2 linked regions of the Allochromatium vinosum DSM 180 genome follow. Each later gene encodes a partner of the first gene's protein in a complex. Links are inferred from orthologs where the notes say so. Each region holds a gene or a part of one and is shown in the gene's direction. Other genes may lie near its edges. The genes, in order: rne and pnp.

What was found.
Region 2: the proteins of rne (region 1) and pnp are in contact, whole or in part, in a cryo-EM structure (PDB 9QH0), measured with the Escherichia coli proteins. The link is inferred for Allochromatium vinosum DSM 180 from one-to-one orthologs.

What each region holds. Positions count from the first base shown.
Region 1 is NC_013851.1:843,769-853,252, reverse strand. What follows is about bases 1,998-5,538. They hold rne (ribonuclease E), read left to right. Parts: upstream 1,998-2,332; coding sequence 2,333-5,338; downstream 5,339-5,538. Other genes in these bases: ALVIN_RS03595 (low molecular weight protein-tyrosine-phosphatase), read right to left, coding at 5,501-5,538. Outside these bases: ALVIN_RS03615 (S49 family peptidase), read right to left, coding at 1-2; ALVIN_RS03610 (HAD-IIIA family hydrolase), read right to left, coding at 37-696; ALVIN_RS03605 (RluA family pseudouridine synthase), read right to left, coding at 701-1,741; more of ALVIN_RS03595, read right to left, coding at 5,539-5,989; ALVIN_RS16510 (EAL domain-containing protein), read left to right, coding at 6,118-9,484. UniProt on the Escherichia coli protein: Endoribonuclease that plays a central role in RNA processing and decay. Required for the maturation of 5S and 16S rRNAs and the majority of tRNAs. Also involved in the degradation of most mRNAs.
Region 2 is NC_013851.1:581,810-590,656, forward strand. The notes cover bases 895-3,798. They hold pnp (polyribonucleotide nucleotidyltransferase), read left to right. Parts: upstream 895-1,248; coding sequence 1,249-3,348; downstream 3,349-3,798. Other genes in these bases: rpsO (30S ribosomal protein S15), read left to right, coding at 895-1,053; rnk (nucleoside diphosphate kinase regulator), read left to right, coding at 3,526-3,798. Outside these bases: tRNA pseudouridine(55) synthase TruB, read left to right, coding at 1-667; more of rpsO, read left to right, coding at 784-894; more of rnk, read left to right, coding at 3,799-3,939; ALVIN_RS02535 (circularly permuted type 2 ATP-grasp protein), read left to right, coding at 4,021-5,496; ALVIN_RS02540 (alpha-E domain-containing protein), read left to right, coding at 5,511-6,461; nickel-responsive transcriptional regulator NikR, read right to left, coding at 6,499-6,921; ALVIN_RS02550 (ATP-binding protein), read left to right, coding at 7,087-8,772; ALVIN_RS02555 (hypothetical protein), read left to right, coding at 8,769-8,847. UniProt on the Escherichia coli protein: Involved in mRNA degradation. Catalyzes the phosphorolysis of single-stranded polyribonucleotides processively in the 3'- to 5'-direction. Also involved, along with RNase II, in tRNA processing.

The sequences.
Region 1 (9,484 bases):
ATGACGGTCCTCGGACACAGTGGATACGGCTGAAATTCAGTTGGCCTGTCTGGCGCTCAACCAGTCGCGGATCGCCCACAGCGAATCGAGACAGGCCAGCGGCTCGCAGGCCAGCAGCCGACCCGGCTCATGGACGCCGTAACAGACCGCCAGCGAACGCACCCCGGCATTGTTGGCCATCTGTAAGTCGTATTCCGTGTCGCCGATCATGAGTGTCTCCCCGGCGCGTGCGCCCAGCTCGTCCATGAGTTCCAGCAGCATCTGCGGATGCGGCTTGGAGAAGGTCTCGTCGGCCGTGCGCGTGGCATGGAAAACGCCGTGCAATCCAGTCTCGTCGAGCGCCTTGTTCAGACCCGCTCGACTCTTGCCGGTGGCCACCGCCAGCCGATAGCCCTGCTCCGTCATCCAGTCGAGCGTCTCACGTGCACCTGGAAAGAGCTCCGAGGGACTCTGGTCGCCGCCCAGAAAATGACGGCGATATTGCACAACCACCTTGGCGCGCAGTTCCTCCTCCCCGGTCGGCAACAGACGCTCCATCGCCTCGTCCAGACCGAGTCCGATGACGTCGCGCGCGACTTCAGGCACCGGCTCGGGCAGTCCCAGGTCGCGGAAGGCCGCCTGGATGCAGGTGACGATCCGCGCCTCGGAATCCATCAGGGTTCCATCCCAGTCGAAAACGATCAGTTCGAAATTCACGCTATCAGTTCTCCAGGGCATCGAGCACCTGTTGCAGTTCGTCCGGCAGGGGGCACTCCAGACGCAGAGGACGGGCCATGCACTCGAGTTTGAAACTCAGCGCCGAGGCATGCAGAAACAGTCGTTTCAGGCCATAGCCCTTGAGCCGCTGGTTGGCCGCTTCGTCGCCGTATTTGTCGTCGCCGGCCAGCGGCGTTCCGAGATGGGCGGCATGGACGCGGATTTGATGGGTGCGGCCGGTGATGAGTTCCGCCTCGACCAGAGTCAGCGCCTGACCGTCGATGGCAAAGCGCTTCAGACGCCGAAAGCGGGTGCGCGCCTCCTTGCCCCCCTGCGCATCGACCCGCACCAGACGCTCGCCGCTACTCAGGACGTTCTTCTTGAGCGGCGCGTCGACCAGTAGCTCGGCGCGCGGCAGCTCGCCCAGGATCAGGGCCAGATAGCGCTTGTCCAGGCCGCCTTCGCGGATCAGGGCATGCAGCTCACGCAGCGCGCTACGCCGCTTGCAGACGACCAGACAGCCAGAGGTGTCGCGGTCGAGCCGATGCACCAGCTCCAGCTCGCGCCCGGGACGCAATTGGCGCAGCGACTCGATCAGGCCATAGCTCAGACCACTGCCGCCATGCACCGCCAGCCCCGAGGGCTTGTCGATCACCAGCAGTCGCTCGTCCTCATGGATGATCGCGCCCTCCAGCCGCGCCAACTGCGCCTCGGGCGCACGCGCGGGCGGCGCCGATTCGCCGAGGCGGATCGGCGGAATACGCACCACATCCCCGGCGCACAGCCGATACTCGGCCTTCACGCGCCCCTTGTTGACCCGGACCTCACCACGCCGCAGCAGCCGGTAGAGATGACTGCGCGGCACACCCTTGAGGATGCGCAACAGAAAATTGTCGATACGCTGACCATCGGCCTGGGTATCGACCTGGACATATTGTGGTGCTTTCGCGGCATCCCCACCTTGAGGGGACGCGAGTGGTCGATTGGCATCGCGCGCTGGACGATCGACGGTCTTGGATTTCGTGACGGAGGCTGAAGATTTCAATTTGAGTCTGAACCTGAGCGTTTGGCTCAATTGCTGCTAAGTGGGGTTCGCTGATACCATTGACGCCTTGCGCTGGCCAAGTGAAATGCGGAATTTTTCCGGAGCGGCAAGTGCATCCAGGGGTTCGCACCCAACGCCCATCCAAGAGGCGCCAGTCCGACCCACGGACCCAAGACCGGCATCCGACACCTGACCAGGCCACTTCGAGGGGCCGCGCCGTGCGTCCAGCCCGCTCGCGACGTCGAGCGAGGCCGAATTCTACACCCAGCGCCGTCCCCGAGTAGCCTGTCGAGGCCGCCAGCGCCGCCGGTGTCACATCCGCCGCTCCGAAGCGGGCCGTCTATCGACCTAGACCGCCCAAACAAACGCGGGAGCCTCAAGCGGCCCCGTATAACGATGGTTCATACGCGCGTGCCCGTTCCAGCCCGACCCGAGGTGGTCGACGGAACGGACTGTGCCGACGCCGTGCTCGCACCACTCGAGCGTCGAACGGCGACGCGCCGATCCGCCCGCTCGGGTCTCCGATCGAGACCCCTGGGGCGCGGCGCCCAACCACGGGACACGCGCCGTGGTGCGCAGGACAGGAACAACATGAAACGAATGCTCATCAACGCGACTCAGCCGGAAGAGTTGCGCGTAGCGACTGTCGACGGGCAGTTGCTCTATAACCTCGATATCGAATCACCGGGACGCGAACAGAAGAAAGCCAATATCTACAAGGGTGTCATCACCCGCGTCGAGCCGAGTCTGGAAGCCGCCTTCGTCGACTATGGCGCCGAGCGCCACGGCTTCCTGCCGCTGAAAGAGATCGCACGGTCCTATTTCGAGCCGGACAGCGTCAAACCCGGCTCGCGCGTCAGCATCAAGGAGTCGGTCCGGGAAGGCCGCGAGGTCGTGGTCCAGATCGACAAGGAGGAGCGCGGCAACAAGGGCGCGGCGCTGACCACCTTCATCTCGCTGGCCGGACGCTATCTGGTCCTGATGCCCAACAACCCGCGCGCCGGCGGCGTGTCGCGACGCATCGAGGGTCAGGACCGCACCGAACTGCGCGACGCCATGAGCCAGCTCCAGCTCCCCGAGGACATGGGGATGATCGTGCGCACCGCCGGCGTCGGCAAGAACGTCGAGGAACTGCAATGGGATCTGGACTATCTGCTCCAGCTCTGGCAGGCGATCGTCAGCTCGGGTGAGAGCCGCAAGGCGCCGTTCCTGATCTATCAGGAGAGCGACGTCATCATCCGCTCGATCCGTGACTATCTGCGCGTCGACATCGGCGAGATCGTGATCGACGACCGCACCGTCTATGAGCGCGCCGAGAACTTCATCCGCCAGGTGATGCCGCAGAATCTCAAGAAGCTACGGCTCTACCAGGACGAGGTGCCGCTGTTCACGCGCTACCAGATCGAGACCCAGATCGAGTCGGCCTTCCAGCGCGAGGTGCGCCTGCCCTCGGGCGGCTCGATCGTCATCGACCACACTGAGGCCCTGACCTCGATCGACATCAACTCGGCGCGCGCCACCAAGGGCGCCGACATCGAGGAGACCGCGCTCAACACCAACCTGGAGGCCGCCGACGAGATCGCGCGCCAGTTGCGTCTGCGCGACCTCGGCGGACTGTTCGTCATCGACTTCATCGACATGGGGCCGCCGAAGAATCAGCGCGCGGTCGAGGACCGGCTGCGCGAGGCGCTCAAGCAGGATCGCGCGCGGGTGCAGGTGGCGCGCATCTCGCGCTTCGGATTGCTGGAGATGTCGCGCCAGCGTCTGCGTCCCTCGCTCGGCGAGTCGAGCCAGCAGATCTGTCCGCGCTGCAAGGGCCAGGGCACCATTCGCGGTGTCGAATCGCTCGCGCTCTCGATCCTGCGCATCCTGGAAGAGGAGGCGATGAAGGAGAGCACTCAGCGTCTCCAGGCTCAGCTGCCGGTGAGTGTGGCGACCTTCCTGCTCAACGAGAAGCGCCGCGCCATTCTCGACATCGAGCAGCGTCAGGAAGTCGAGATCCTGCTCATCCCCAATGAGCACATCCAGACGCCCGAGTACAGGATCGAACGCATCCGCGCTCAGGACATCGCCGGCAAGGCGCCGGAGGAAACGCCGAGCTACACCATCAAGGCCGTTCCCGAGCCGAGCGCCGCCGCGCCGCATTACGCCAAGCTCGGTCAGCCGGCCCGGATCGAGGAACCCGCCGTCAAGCTCATCGCCCCGAGTGTGCCCGCGCCGCGTCAGACCGAACGCCCGCGCCCGACTCCGCCGACCACGGTCAGCCGCAAGGAGACCGAGCGCGCCGAGTCCGAGAGTCTGCTCAAGCGCATCTGGACCGGACTCTTCCTCTCGCGCTCGAACGAGGCAGGCAGCGCCCAGCCACAGGCCGCCGACAAGCGCGCCGTGGCCGGCGGGCGCTCCGGTTCCAAGGCCGGTTCCGAGCCGTCGGCGGCATCCAGGCCGCAGGAACGCGCGACGAACGCTACCGGCACGGCCAGTTCCGGCGATGAGTCGGGGCGTTCACGTCAGGCGCGCGACGAGCGTCGGCGTGGTCAGTCGCAGCCGACGAGTGACCGGCGCCAGCCGCGCGACGACGCGGGCGCGGGCGACGAGACCAGTGGCGACGAGAACGGGCGCGAGGATCGACGCCGCAACAACAGTGCGCGCGGACGCGGTCGGCGCGGCTCGAATCCGAACGGCGCTGCAACGCGCCCCGATGAGTCGCGCGGTTCCAATGCCAATGCTCAGGCGCGTCAGGAGCGGACCGCCGAAACGAACGCGGCGGCGCGCGAGTCGGCCGACGCGGCCGGCGACCCGACCGCGATGCCCAAGCGGCGCGACGCCCGGAACGACGAGCGTCCGGCACGGCCCGCACCCGAGTCGAACGGTACGCGCGAGCGCCGTCCCATCGACACGACCGAGATCGATGCCGAGAACGTCCAACTCGACGAAGAGACCGATAGCGAGACGACCGTCTCCGGTACCGAGCGTCCACGTTCATCGCGTCGACGTCGCGGCGGGCGCAACCGACGCCGCCCCGCGACGCCGCGCACGGACGAGAACTGGCAGGAGAGCGACAGCCGCACGGACTCGGCGGCCGAACGCTCGATCAAACCTGAAGTGACGGAACCGCGTGTCGAGCGTCAGGACAGCCCACACGAGACCTCCAGCCGTCGCCCCGGCTCCGAGCGGTCGAACACTCCGGAGTCAGTCGCTGCGGCTCCAGTGTCGACGACGACCGCGACGACTGACGCTGCACCGACGCCGTCGCCCAGCGTCACGCCTGGAACGGCGCCCGCTCCAGCGTCTTCGGCACCGGCATCGGCCGAGTCAGCCCCGGCCACGCCAGCGCCGGTCCAGGCTCTGGCTGAGCGTCCGCCGCTTTCGCCGCCGGCGCCCATGACCGCGATTGCTCCCGTGACACCGCCCGAACCCAAGCCCGCACCCGTGGCGGCATCGGCTCCAGCGACACCGGCCGAGCCCAGGCCCGCGCCCGTGGCCGAAGCGACTGCATCGACGGCTCCCAGCGAACCACGGCCGCGAACCACCGATACGGTCTCCGAGCCTGCATCGGAGCGCCGCACCGAATCGGACCGAACCGGCCAGGACGCCTGAAGCGACTCCGCACCGCGCCCAGCCGCGCGGCCATCCATCGGCGCATTCCCACGCGAAAGCGTGGGAATGCTGCTCGACCCTCGGGTGGATCAGGTGGGGCTGGAGCGCGGGAGCCGGAGACGACTTGACCTCTGCCTGCCCGTCGTTCAAGACCGCCGTAGTTCAGAGATAGCGGTTCCTGATGTCCAGCAGCAGACCGCGCGCAGCCGACTCAACCATGTCGAACACCTGCTCGAAACCGCGCTGACCGCCATAGTAGGGGTCAGGCACCTCGTGAAGCCCCAGCTCGGGCGCGAACTCCATGAACAGTCTGAGTCTGTCCTCCAGGCCGTTGGGACAGAGTCGCGTCAGATGCCCGTAGTTGTCGCGATCCATCGCCAGTACATAGTGAAAGCGGACGAAGTCGTCCGGCTTGGCCAGACGCGCGCGCAGATCGCCGATATCGATGCCGCGCATCCGTGCCGTGTCGCGCGCGCGTCGATCCGGCGGTTCGCCGATGTGATAGGCATGGGTGCCGGCCGAGTCGATCTCGATGCGGTGTGACAGGCCCTCGTCGATGACCAGCCGACGGAACACGCCGTGCGCCGTCGGTGATCGGCAGATATTCCCCATGCAAACGAACAGGATTCTGACCGGGTCTTCAGCATTCATGACAAGCTGTTCTCAACAATGGATGTAGCACTGGCGGTATTATCGGTATTGTCGCCTGAGCGGTCAGGCATCGCGAACGTCGTCGACAGGCAAAAAATGCGGCCCAAGCCGTCAGGACACGGCACACAATGCATCTCACAGCGTCACTGGCCAAACAACTGCGAATTCTAGCCGAGCGTTTGCTGGTCGATGGCTGGGATCGTCCAGCAGGAGCGCAGCTGCTCACACTCGTCAGGCAGATCCTGGAGAGCGAGGCGGCCTCCGTCCGGATCGACACCCTCGGACGCGCCGAGGCGCTGACGCAGGTATTGGGCGAGTTCATGCTCGAAACACCCGGAACCCAACGGTTGGCGCCTGTGCTGCGGGCGGCCGTGAGCCTGGCCCAACACCTGGAATCGGCTCCACTCCCCGACCCGGTGGACTGGGGCCGTGTCCCAACCCGCCTCCAGGACTGGACATGGCCGGTTCAGGCCAACGAGCACGCGCGGCACTGGCGAGCATGGCGCGAGCTGATCGACATCAAACAGGCGCTGGACCGACATGCCATCGTCTCCGTCACCGATGCCGATGGCGCCATTCTCGAAGCCAACGACAAATTCATCGAGATCAGCGGTTACAGCCGCGAGGAGCTGATCGGCCGCAATCACCGTCTCATCAAATCCGGCCACCATCCGCCGGCCCTGTTCGATGAGCTGTGGGCGACGATCAGCGGCGGTCGCATCTGGCAGGGCGAACTCCAGAACCGGCGCAAGAATGGACGCCCGTACTGGGTGCGGGCCACCATCGCCCCCATCCTGGACGAACAGGGCCGACCGGAGCGCTATGTCTCGATCCGCACCGACATCACCGAGCACAAGCAGCTTCTGGCGCAGCGTGAACATCAGCTGCGCCTGCTCGAATTGCAGCGTCAGGCACTCCAGCATTTCATCGCCACCCAGGATCTCGCGTCCACCTCGGCGCGGCTGCTCGACGGCATGCTGACCCTCACCAACAGCGCCGATGGCTTCATCGGCGAAGTGCTCTACGAAGCCGATGGCTCGCCCTATTTCAAGGCCCATGCCATGAGCAGTCCGGCGCTGGTCAGAACACAGGGGCCGCGCCGGCCGTCCGCCCAGGGACTGGCGTCTCAGGATCCACACAGCCTGATCGGTACTGTTCTGAACTCGGGCGAACCCCTGATCTGCAACGCCCTCGTCCTGGAACCGGGCGACGGGGAACCGCTTCCTGGACAGGCGCCCATTCAGACGTTTCTGGGTCTGCCGATCCGATTCGACCAAACGCTGTTCGGCCTGGTCGGGCTGATCAACCGCCCTGGCGGTTACGATGCCTCCACGATCGACTTCCTCCAGACCCTCACGACGACCTATGCCAGTCTGATCGAGGCCAAGCGCCTGCGCGGATTCCAGCAACTGGTCATCGAGGAGCTGCAACAGGCCCGCGACATGGCCGAACGTACCAACCAGGCCAAGGATGAATTCCTGCAAGTCTGGTCGGAGGATCTGAACGCCACGCTCGATCGCTTGCGTGCCCATATGCAGGCGCCGTCGCCGGGGATCGACTCCATCCGGCCGCTGGTCGACCGGATCGGCGAACAGATGACGACCCTGTCGAACCGGCTCGGCCTCGCTCCGATCACCACGCAACGCCCCCAGATCCAGACTCCGCCGCGAATCGCGGACGAACAGCCGGCCCGGCGCCTCCGCATCCTGGTGGCCGAGGACAACGAGGCCAATCAGGCGCTGTTGCGCATTCAGCTCGAAACCCTGGGTTTTGCGGTCGATGTCACCGCCGATGGGGCCGCCGCCCTGCTCAACTGGAAGCGTGGCGGATACGCGCTCATCCTGATCGATCGTCACATGCCCCAGATGGATGGGCTGGCACTCACCCGCTCCATCCGCGCCGCCGAGGCCGACAGCGGCGGTCATATCCCGATCATCGGCATCACCGCCTCGCATCAGCCCGAGGAACTCGACGCCTGTCGCGCCTGCGGCATGGACGAGATCCTGACCAAACCGATCGGACTCGACGATCTGCGCCTGAGGCTCGACCGCTGGCTGTCTCCAGCCGGCGTGGCGCCGCCGCTCGCTACCGCGCCGGAGCCGGAACCGGACAGCTCGATCCTGAATCTGGACTATATCACTCACCTGTTCGGTTACGACATCCAGCCACGGCAGATGCGCGATCTCGTCGATCTCTTCACCGCGACCGCGCGCGCCGAACTCATCGCCTGCCAGGGGCTGCACCGAGACGAGGAGGCCACGCGCCTGATGCAGGCGATGCACAAGCTCAAGTCTTCGGCACGCATGGTCGGTGCCCTGCGTTTCGCCGGTCTGGCCGAACGGCTGGAAGAGACTGCCCGAAGCCGCCGATTGGAGCCGGCGCCCGCTCTGCTCGCCGAACTCGAACAGGCTCTCGGCGACGTGGAGACAGCCACGCGGCATATCCGCCTGCCTCAGCCATCGCGTCAGCCGGAGTCTGAGCCGGAGACGCCGCCCGCTCCGCCTCCGCCTCGGCTGGCGCTGGTGGTCGACGACGATGCCATGGCCCGCCGTCAGATCGGTCTGCTGCTCACCGCCATGGGCGTGCCCGAGATCCTGACGGTCGACAACGGCGAGGACGCTCTGACGGAGATCGCCCGTTTGGGAAACCGCGCCATCGACCTGCTGATCACCGACCTCAAGATGCCCGGCATGGACGGGATCGCCTTTCTGCGCCGACTCGCCGCAGACGCGTATCCGGGTAGCCTGATCATTGTCAGCGGTGTCGATGAGCAGGTGCTCTACACGGCCGCCAACCTGGTGCGGGCCAAGGGACTGCATCTGCGCGGAGCGGTCAGGAAACCGCTGACGCGCGCCATCCTGACCAAGCTGCTGACGACGGCCAGTGAACGACCACGCCAGACGCCGGCCCAGACGACGGCACCTGAGATCTCGTCCGAAGACATCATCCAGGGTCTCCAGCACGACGAATTCAGCCTCCATTTCCAGCCCAAGGTGAGCGCCAACAGCCTGCGTGCGGTCGGCCTGGAGGCTCTGGCGCGCTGGCAGCGCCAGGGCCGGCCGGTTCGTCCCGATCGCTTCATCGACGCCGCCGAGCGGCATGGACTCATCGTCCCCCTGTCGCAGCGGCTCCTCGACAAGGCGCTCAGCGCCAGCGCGATGCTGATCGCGGCGGGTTTTCCGCTGCCCATCGCCTTCAACCTCTCGGCCGACTGGCTGACGGACATCGAACTGCCGGAAACCATCGAGCAGCGTCTCATGAGTGCCGGTCTGGCACCGGAACATCTGATCCTGGAGATCACCGAAAGCCGCCTCATGTCCGACCTGTCGGTCTCGCTGGACGTTCTGACCCGGCTGCGGCTCAAAGGCTTCAAGCTGTCCATCGACGATTTCGGCACCGGCTATTCGTCGATGGATCAGTTGCAGCGCATCCCCTTCAGTGAACTGAAGATCGATCGCAGTTTCGTGCAGGGCGCCGCCGAGCAGTCCAAGAGCC
Region 2 (8,847 bases), 270 kb from region 1 along the record:
GACCACGGCCACGGGCGATGCGGAAGGTGAAGTGCTGGAGCGCGCGCCGATCGATGGCGTGACCGAAGCCCGTCTGCGTGAAGTGCTAGCCGATTTTCTTGGTCCCATCGATCAGTTGCCGCCCATGTATTCGGCGGTCAAGCATCAGGGCCAGCGGCTCTATGAGCTGGCGCGTCAGGGTCTGGAAGTCGAGCGCCAGCCGCGCCGCATCGAGATCCATGCACTCGAACTGCTGTCGATGGAGCTGCCCGAGATCGAACTCGACGTGCACTGTTCCAAGGGCACCTATGTCCGCACCCTGGCCGAGGACATCGGCCGCGAACTCGGTTGCGGCGCCCATGTGAGCGCCCTGCGCCGGACCGGCGTCGGCCCCTATGCCGAGCCGGACGTGAGCTTCGTCACCGGCGAGCAGATCGCCGCGCTGGCCGAGGCCGAGGATTTCGCCGCGCTCGACGCCCTGCTGCTGCCGCTCGACAGCGCGCTCGGACACTGCCCGGCCCTGAAACTCTCGGCCGACACCGCCTTCTATCTCGGGCAGGGACAGGCGGTGCAGGTGCCCCAGGCGCCGACCGAAGGTCTGGTCCGGCTCTATGATCCCTCGTCGCACTTCCTGGGTGTCGGCGAGATCCGCGACGACGGAAAAGTCCAACCCAAACGATTGATTTGATTCATTCGTCTCCATGTCCGACCTGAATGGAACCATCCCTGAAGTCATTGTTGGGGATGATCCATCCGATACAGGTCTTTTGTTTTCGTGCTTCAACCATTTCGAGGAGATTTCCAATGACAATGACTGCGGCTGACAAGAAGAAGGTCGTCGACGAATACGCCCGCGGCGAGCGCGACACGGGTTCGCCCGAGGTTCAGGTCGCGCTACTGACAGCGCGCATCCTGGAACTGACCGACCACTTCAAAGAGCACAAGCAGGATCATCACTCACGTCGCGGTCTGGTGCGCATGGTCAATTCCCGGCGTAAACTGCTCGACTATCTCAAGCGCAAGGATCTCGACCGCTATCGCGATCTGATCGCGCGCCTGGGTCTGCGTCGCTAACATCCGCCTCACGCCCCAGCGAACGGGTGGTCGGCTGCCGGTCGCTCGTTCGTCCGCTCTCGGTGCGTCCAACACGACGTGCCGCGAGCCGACAGCCCCCGCGCTGCCATTCCCGTTCGCGCCAGCCCGAGCCGCAGGTTTGGAGTGCACCCGGATCCGTCGCACCGGCGGCCCAAACACCCCGAGGATTTATCTGTGATTCCCACCCCTATCGTTAAAGAGTTCCAATTCGGCAATCAGACCGTCAGGCTGGAAACCGGCGAGATCGCGCGCCAGGCCGATGGTGCTGTCCTGGTCAATATGGACGACACCGTGGTCCTCGTGACGGTCGTGGTCGACAAGCGGCCGGGCGCAGAGCGCGACTTCCTGCCCTTGACGGTCGAGTATCAGGAAAAGACCTACGCCGCCGGACGCATCCCCGGCGGCTTTTTTCGGCGCGAGGGCCGTCCGAGCGAGGGCGAGATCCTCACCGCGCGTCTGATCGACCGTCCGATCCGCCCGCTGTTCGTCGAGGGCTTCTGCAACGAGGTGCAGATCATCGCGACCGTCAAGTCGCTGAACCCGGCGGTCAATCCCGAGGTTCCGGCGCTGATCGGTGCCTCGGCCGCGCTCGCGCTCTCCGGCGCGCCCTTCAACGGCCCGATCGCCGCCGCGCGCGTCGGCTACAAGAACGGTGAATACATCCTCAATCCGGCGCTGACCGGTCTGAATCCGGATTCGGATCTGGATCTGGTGGTGGCCGGCACCGACAAGGCCGTGCTCATGGTCGAGTCGGAGGCACGCGGGCTGTCGGAAGAGATCATGCTCGGCGCGGTGCTGTTCGGGCACGAGCAGATGCAGGTCGTGATCCAGGCTATCCGCGAGCTGGCCGCCGAAGCGGGCAAGCCGGCGATGGACTGGACGCCGCATGCGGTCAACCCGGTTCTGACCGAGGCCGTGCGTCTGGCCGGCGGCGACGCGATTGCCGCGGCCTACCGCATCAAGGAAAAGCAGGCGCGTTATACCGCGCTCGGTGCTGCGCGCACCGCCATCGTCGAACAACTGTGCGCCGGCGAGACGCCCGCCTGGACCGAGTCCCAGGTCAAGGCCGCCATCGAGGCGCTGGAGTCGACCACAGTGCGCGAGTCGATCCTGGCCGGCGAGCCGCGCATCGACGGGCGCGACACCAAGACCGTGCGTCCGATCACCATCCGCACCGGCGTGCTGCCGCGCACCCACGGCTCGGCGCTGTTCACGCGCGGCGAGACCCAGGCGATGGTCATCACCACGCTCGGTACCGAGCGCGACTCGCAGATCATCGATGCGCTGGAAGGCGAGCGGCGTGAGCACTTCATGCTGCATTACAACTTCCCGCCCTTCTGCGTCGGCGAGATCGGCCGTGTCGGCAGCCCCAAGCGGCGCGAGATCGGTCACGGACGTCTGGCCAAGCGCGGCGTGCTGGCGGTGATGCCGAGCATCGAGGAGTTCCCCTATTCGGTGCGCGTGGTCTCCGAGATCACCGAATCCAACGGCTCCAGCTCTATGGCCAGCGTCTGCGGCACCAGTCTGGCGCTGATGGACGCGGGCGTGCCGATCAAGGCGCCGGTCGCCGGTGTCGCCATGGGTCTGATCAAGGAAGGCGAGCGCTTCGCCGTCCTCACCGACATCATGGGTGACGAAGACCACCTGGGCGACATGGACTTCAAGGTCGCGGGTACCGCCGACGGCATCAACGCGCTCCAGATGGACATCAAGATCGAGGGCATCACGCGCGAGATCATGGAGATCGCCCTGGCGCAGGCCAAAGAAGGCCGTCTGCACATCCTCGGCGAGATGAACAAGGTCATCGACTCGCATCGCGTCGAGATGTCCGAACATGCCCCGCGCATCATCGAGATCAAGATCCATCCCGAGAAGATCCGCGACGTCATCGGCAAGGGCGGCTCGGTCATCCGCGCCATCACCGAGGAGACGGGCGCGACCATCGACATCAACGACGATGGCGTGGTCAAGATCTTCTCCGTGGTCAAGGCCGCCGGCGAGGAAGCCAAGCGCCGCATCCGTCTGATCACCGCCGATGTCGAGGTGGGCAAGGTCTACGAAGGCAAGGTCGCGCGCCTGATGGACTTCGGCGCCTTCGTCACCATCCTGCCCGGACGCGATGGCCTGGTGCACATCTCGCAGATCTGCGAGGAGCGCGTGCAGTCGGTCAGCGACAAGCTCAAGGAAGGCGACGTGGTGCGTGTGAAGGTGCTGGAAGTCGACAAGCAGGGCCGTATCCGTCTGAGCATGAAGGCGGTCGAACCGGGCGAATAAGACCCTCCGCACCAGCGCCGAGCGTCGGCCCCTTGGGTCGGCGCCGAACGATCCGAACCGCGTATCGAGGTCTTGATGCGCGGTTTGTTTTTGTGTGGGGTATCCTTGTTCCGATCCGTTGTGATGGGAACCGGGCGCGATCCCGCACGCTTCCGAATACTCTGTCGAACAGCGAACATGAGCAGCCAACCCAAGATCATCCTCTCGTCGCTCGATGCCGAGCGGTTGGAAAACCTGATCGAGTCCCTGCCCCGCAACGCCTTTCCGGGCATGGATGAGCTGGAAGCCGAGCTGGCGCGCGCCGAGGTCGTGGACCCGCGCGAGATGCCGCCGAATGTCGTGAGCATGAACTCGACCGTGCGCTTCCGGGTGATGTCCACGAACGAAGCCTTCACCCTGACCCTGGTCTATCCCAAGGACATGGACGCGAGCGGCGGCAAGATCTCGATCCTGGCCCCGGTCGGCAGTGCCCTGCTCGGTCTGTCGTCGGGCGACGAGATCGAATGGCCCAAGCCGGGCGGCGGCGTGCTGCGCGTTCGGATCGAGGAAGTCACCTACCAGCCCGAGCGCGCCGGCGAATATTTCCGTTGACCGGATCGTCCGCTATGCAGCGGTTCGCTTCTTGCTTGGTGACTTGATGCAACAGGCCATGTCCGTGGGAGCCGGGACACCATGCTGAAATCATTCCAAGCCGGTGGCACCCGCTGGTCGGACGCTCAGGCGGAGCGTCCGGCCGCGGCCTATCACGAGTTCTATCGCGACGATTTCCAGCCGCGCGAGCACTATCTCCCGCTGTGGAAGCACATCCAGCGTGCCGGTCAGCGCGGACTGGCGCTCAAGGCGCGCGAGGCCCATCTGGCGCTCCATAACGAAGGCGTCACGTTCACCCTGTATTCCGACCAGGAGTCGGGGATCGAACGGGTCTGGCCCTTCGATATCCTGCCGCGTCTGGTGACGGCCGGGGAGTGGACGCCGATCGAGGCCGGTCTCAAGCAGCGTATCCGCGCGCTCGACCGCTTCATCCACGACGTCTATCACGAGCAGTGCATCCTCAAGGATGGCGTGGTGCCGCCCGAGCTCATCTATCGCGGCCGTGATCTCTGTCGCGACATCCTCGATGTCGATCCGCCGGGCGGTGTCTACATCCATATCAGCGGGGTCGATCTGATCCGCGACGAGAGCGGGCGCTATCTGGTACTGGAGGACAATCTGCGCACCCCGTCCGGCGTCTCCTACATGATCGAGAATCGGCTGATCGAGCGCCGTATCCTGCCCGAGTTCTTCCAGCGCTATCGGGTGCGGCCGGTCGAGCACTATCCCGAGCGGCTGCTTCAGCGCCTCCGTCAGCTCTCGCCGCGCGGCGCGGCGGATGCCGTGGTGGTGGTCCTGACCCCAGGGATCTTCAACTCGGCCTATTTCGAGCACAGCTTCCTCGCCCGCGAGATGGGCGTGGAGCTGGCCGAGGGGCGGGATCTGGTCTGTCGCAACGATCGGGTCTATCTCAAGACCACGCTCGGGCTGCGTCAGGTCGACGTCATCTACCGGCGTATCGACGACGATTATCTGGACCCGCTGGTCTTCCGGCCCGACTCGCTGCTCGGGGTGCCGGGGATCATCCGCGCCTGGCGGGCCGGCCACGTCGCCCTAGTCAACGCCCCCGGCACCGGGATCGCCGACGACAAGGCGGTCTATGCCTATGTGCCCGACATCATCCGCTACTATCTGGGCGAGGAGCCGATCCTGCCGAGCGTGCCGACCTATCAGATGACCGATCCGCAGGACCGCGACTATGTGCTCGACAACCTGGAGCGCATGGTGATCAAGGCCGTCTCCGAATCGGGCGGGCGCGAGATGCTGATGGGGCCGACCTCGACGGCCGGCCAGCGCGACGACTTCACGCGCCGTATCCAGGCCGATCCGCGCCGCTATATCGCCCAGCCCGTGATCCAGCTCTCGCGCCACATCTGCTATCTGGACGGCGAGCTGGAATCGCGCCACCTGGATCTGCGCCCCTTCGTGCTCCACGGCGGCGACGAGATCGAGGTCATCCCCGGCGGTCTGACCCGCGTGGCCCTGACCAAGGGGTCACTGGTGGTCAATTCCTCGCAGGGCGGTGGCAGCAAGGACACCTGGGTACTGGCCGACTGACGGGAGCCATGCGGATGCTGAGTCGAATCGCCGAATCGCTGTACTGGATGGCCCGCCACCTGGAACGGGCCGACAACACCGCGCGGGTGCTGGACATCAATGTCGTCCACCGGCTGGCGGCCGAGGAGGGGCTGACCGAGGAGGGGCAGTGGCTGCCGTTGCTGACCATCCTGGGCGCCGACGACCGCTATGCCGAGACCTACCCGGACGGTCGGGTGAGCGTGCAGCGCGTCATCCGGTTGCTGACCCAGGCCGAGACCAATCCCGGCAGCATCCTCAACTGTCTGCGTCTGGCGCGCGAGAACGCCCGCGCGGCACGCGACCGGATCTCGACGCCGGTGTGGGAGACGATCGACGCCCTCTGTCGCACCGCCGAGGCGCGGCTCAAGGCCACGCTGCCGCCCTGGCAGGCGGCTGAGTTCCATGCCTTCGTCCATCGCGAGGTGGCCACCGTCTACGGTCTGGCACAGGGCACCATGATGCGCGGCGAAGCCCACAGCTTCACCCGCTTCGGTGCCCTGCAGGAGCGCGCCGACATGACCGCGCGCATCCTCGACGTGCGCTATCACCTGCTGCTGCCGGACCCCAGTCTGGTGGGTTCACCGCTCGATTATTATCAATGGGGCGTGCTGCTCAAATCGCTCTCGGGCTTCGATGCCTACCGGCGCCTCTATCAGGCCGGGGTGCGTCCGGTCGACGTCATCGACTTCGTGATCCTGAATCCGGACTTTCCGCGTTCGCTGGTCTATTGCGTCAGCCGCCTGGAACGCTCGCTGGAACGCATCGGCCAACGGCCCGAGGGCGAGGTGGGTGCCTGTCTGGAGCGGCTGCGCGCGCATCTCGCCGGGGTCGGAGCGGCGGACATCATGGCCCAGGGGCTGCACGAGTATCTGGATGCCTTCCTGACCGCCTTGCTGGAGTTGAGCGACGCCCTGACGCGGGATTACTTCAATCACGACGTGTGATGCACGCTCATGGTGCGCGACGCCGATGGAGCCGGAGTCAATGCTCGACTTTGGACGCGCGCGTCAATTCGGCGAAGCGCACGCCGCGCAAGCCGCCGATCTCCAGGCTGAGCCGTTCGATCTCGGCCGGCATCCCGCGGATGATGATGGTCTCCAGACAGTTGTGATGATCCAGATGGACATGGGTCGTGGCCACCACATGAACGTACTGACGATGCTGGATGTCCAGGATCTGCTGGGTCAGCTCGCGCTGATGGTGGTCGTAGACGATGGTCAGCACCCCGGCGACTTCGGCGTCGCCGCGCTCCCAGGTCTCCTCGACGATCCGCTCCCGGATCAGGTCGCGCACCAGCTCGGAGCGTGAGGCATAGCCCTTGTTCACCAGACGCCGATCGAGTTCGTCGAGCAGTGTCTTGGGGAGCGAGACGGTGAAACGGATGGTTGATTCGGTGCTCGACATCGGCGGGTCCAGGGCGTTGATCCAGCGCCAAGGATACCAATCCGGGCCGCACCCTTGAACCGCCGTGTGTTCTCCACGCCAGATCGCGTGCGAGACGTATCCGGGCCAAGCGCGCGATAATCGGCCGGGTCGTACAAGCCCAAGCCACATGGAGTCCAGTCGCCAATGTCCACGCCAGATCCCACGCTCATCGGCCGCGTCATCGACATCCAGGGCGGGCGCCTGATCGCCACGCTCTTTCCAGCCGAAGACGGTTTTCCCGCCGCCAAGACGCTGGAGGACGAATCGCTCCCGGTCGGTCAGCTGGGGACCCTGGTGGAGGTCCGGGACCGTGCCGGACACATCCTCGCCGAGATCGCGCGCAGCCATGAGGAGGCGGTCGGCACGCGCGCCGTCAAGGGTGAGGCCAACGCCGCCCCGCGTCAGGTCACGGTGCGCGAGCGGCGGCTGGAGCTGACCGCGCTCGGCGAGATCAACGGCGACGGCCGGCTCGAACCCGGCGTGAGTCGCTATCCGGTGGTCGGCGCGAGCGTGCATCTGATTCCCACCTCGCGCCTGGCCGTTCTGCTGGCACGCCGGACCCAGGTCGCGCTGGAGCTGGGGCGACTGTCGGTGCGCCCCGCACTCAAGGCCACACTGGAGCCGACGGCCCTGTTCGGGCGTCATCTGGCCATCCTTGGTCAGTCGGGTGCGGGTAAATCCTGGACGCTCTCCAGTCTGATGCAGCGCGTGGTCAAGACCATGCCGCACGCGCACATCATCCTGCTCGACCTGCATGGCGAATACGGCTGGAAGCGCCCCGACGGCACGACCGAAGGCATCTTTCCGCCCGGCACGGCGCGCTATCTCGATGCGCGCGAGCTGGAGATCCCCTATTGGCTGCTGACCTATTCGGAACTGGTCGATCTGTTCGTCGACCGTGCGGACGCCAACGCTTCGCTCCAGATCGCCTTTCTGCGCGAGACCGTCTACGCTCTGCGCAAGCAGTCCAATCAGCACGCCGGCATCGACCGGCTCTCGGTCGACTCGCCGGTCTATTTCCCGATCGACGAGCTGTATCAGCGCTTCAAGAAGGCCAACGAGGAGAAGCTGGAGTTCGGCAAGGTCAAGGGACCGCTGTTCGGCGCCTTCGACGACTTCCTGGTGCGCTTTCTCTCGCTCTACAACGACGGGCGCTACGACTTCTTCATGCACCCGCGCAAGAACAAGAGTTCGGCCAGTCTGGAAGGGCTGTTGCGCGACTTCGTCGGGCTGGGCGAGCCGAAGCGTCAGGTGACGGTGATCGACCTCAGTCCGGTCCCGGTCGATCTGCGGCCGGTGATCTCGGCCCAGATCGGCCGGCTGGCCTATGAGTTCAATTACTGGAATCCGCGTCGGCACGAATTTCCGCTGCTGCTGGTGTGCGAGGAGGCGCATCAGTACATCCCGCGCGAATCCGACACCCGCTTCGTCGGCACGCGCCGGTCGATGGAGCGCATCGCCAAGGAAGGGCGCAAGTACGGTGTCACGCTCTGCATCGTCAGCCAGCGTCCGACCGAGCTGTCGGAGACCGTGCTGGCGCAGTGCGGCAACTATCTCTGTCTGCGCATCTCCAACGCCGACGACCAGGAGTACGTGCGCCGTCTGCTGCCCGAGGGGGCCAAGAATCTGGCCGACCGGCTCGCTTCGCTGCGTCGCGGTGAAGTCCTGGCGGTGGGCGATGCCGCGCTGCTGCCCACGCGCATCCAGGTCGACCGGCCCGATCCGCCGCCGTCGAGCAGTGACGCGCCCTTCTCTCAGAGCTGGATGGAGGGGCCGGAGGATCTGGACGTCAACGACATCATCGATCGCTGGTGGCGGCAGGTGCGGTGAACGACGAAAACAGCCGTCGCCGGGTCTGGCTCTGGTTGGGGCTGGGTTCCATCCTCGGACTCGGCGCGATCCTCG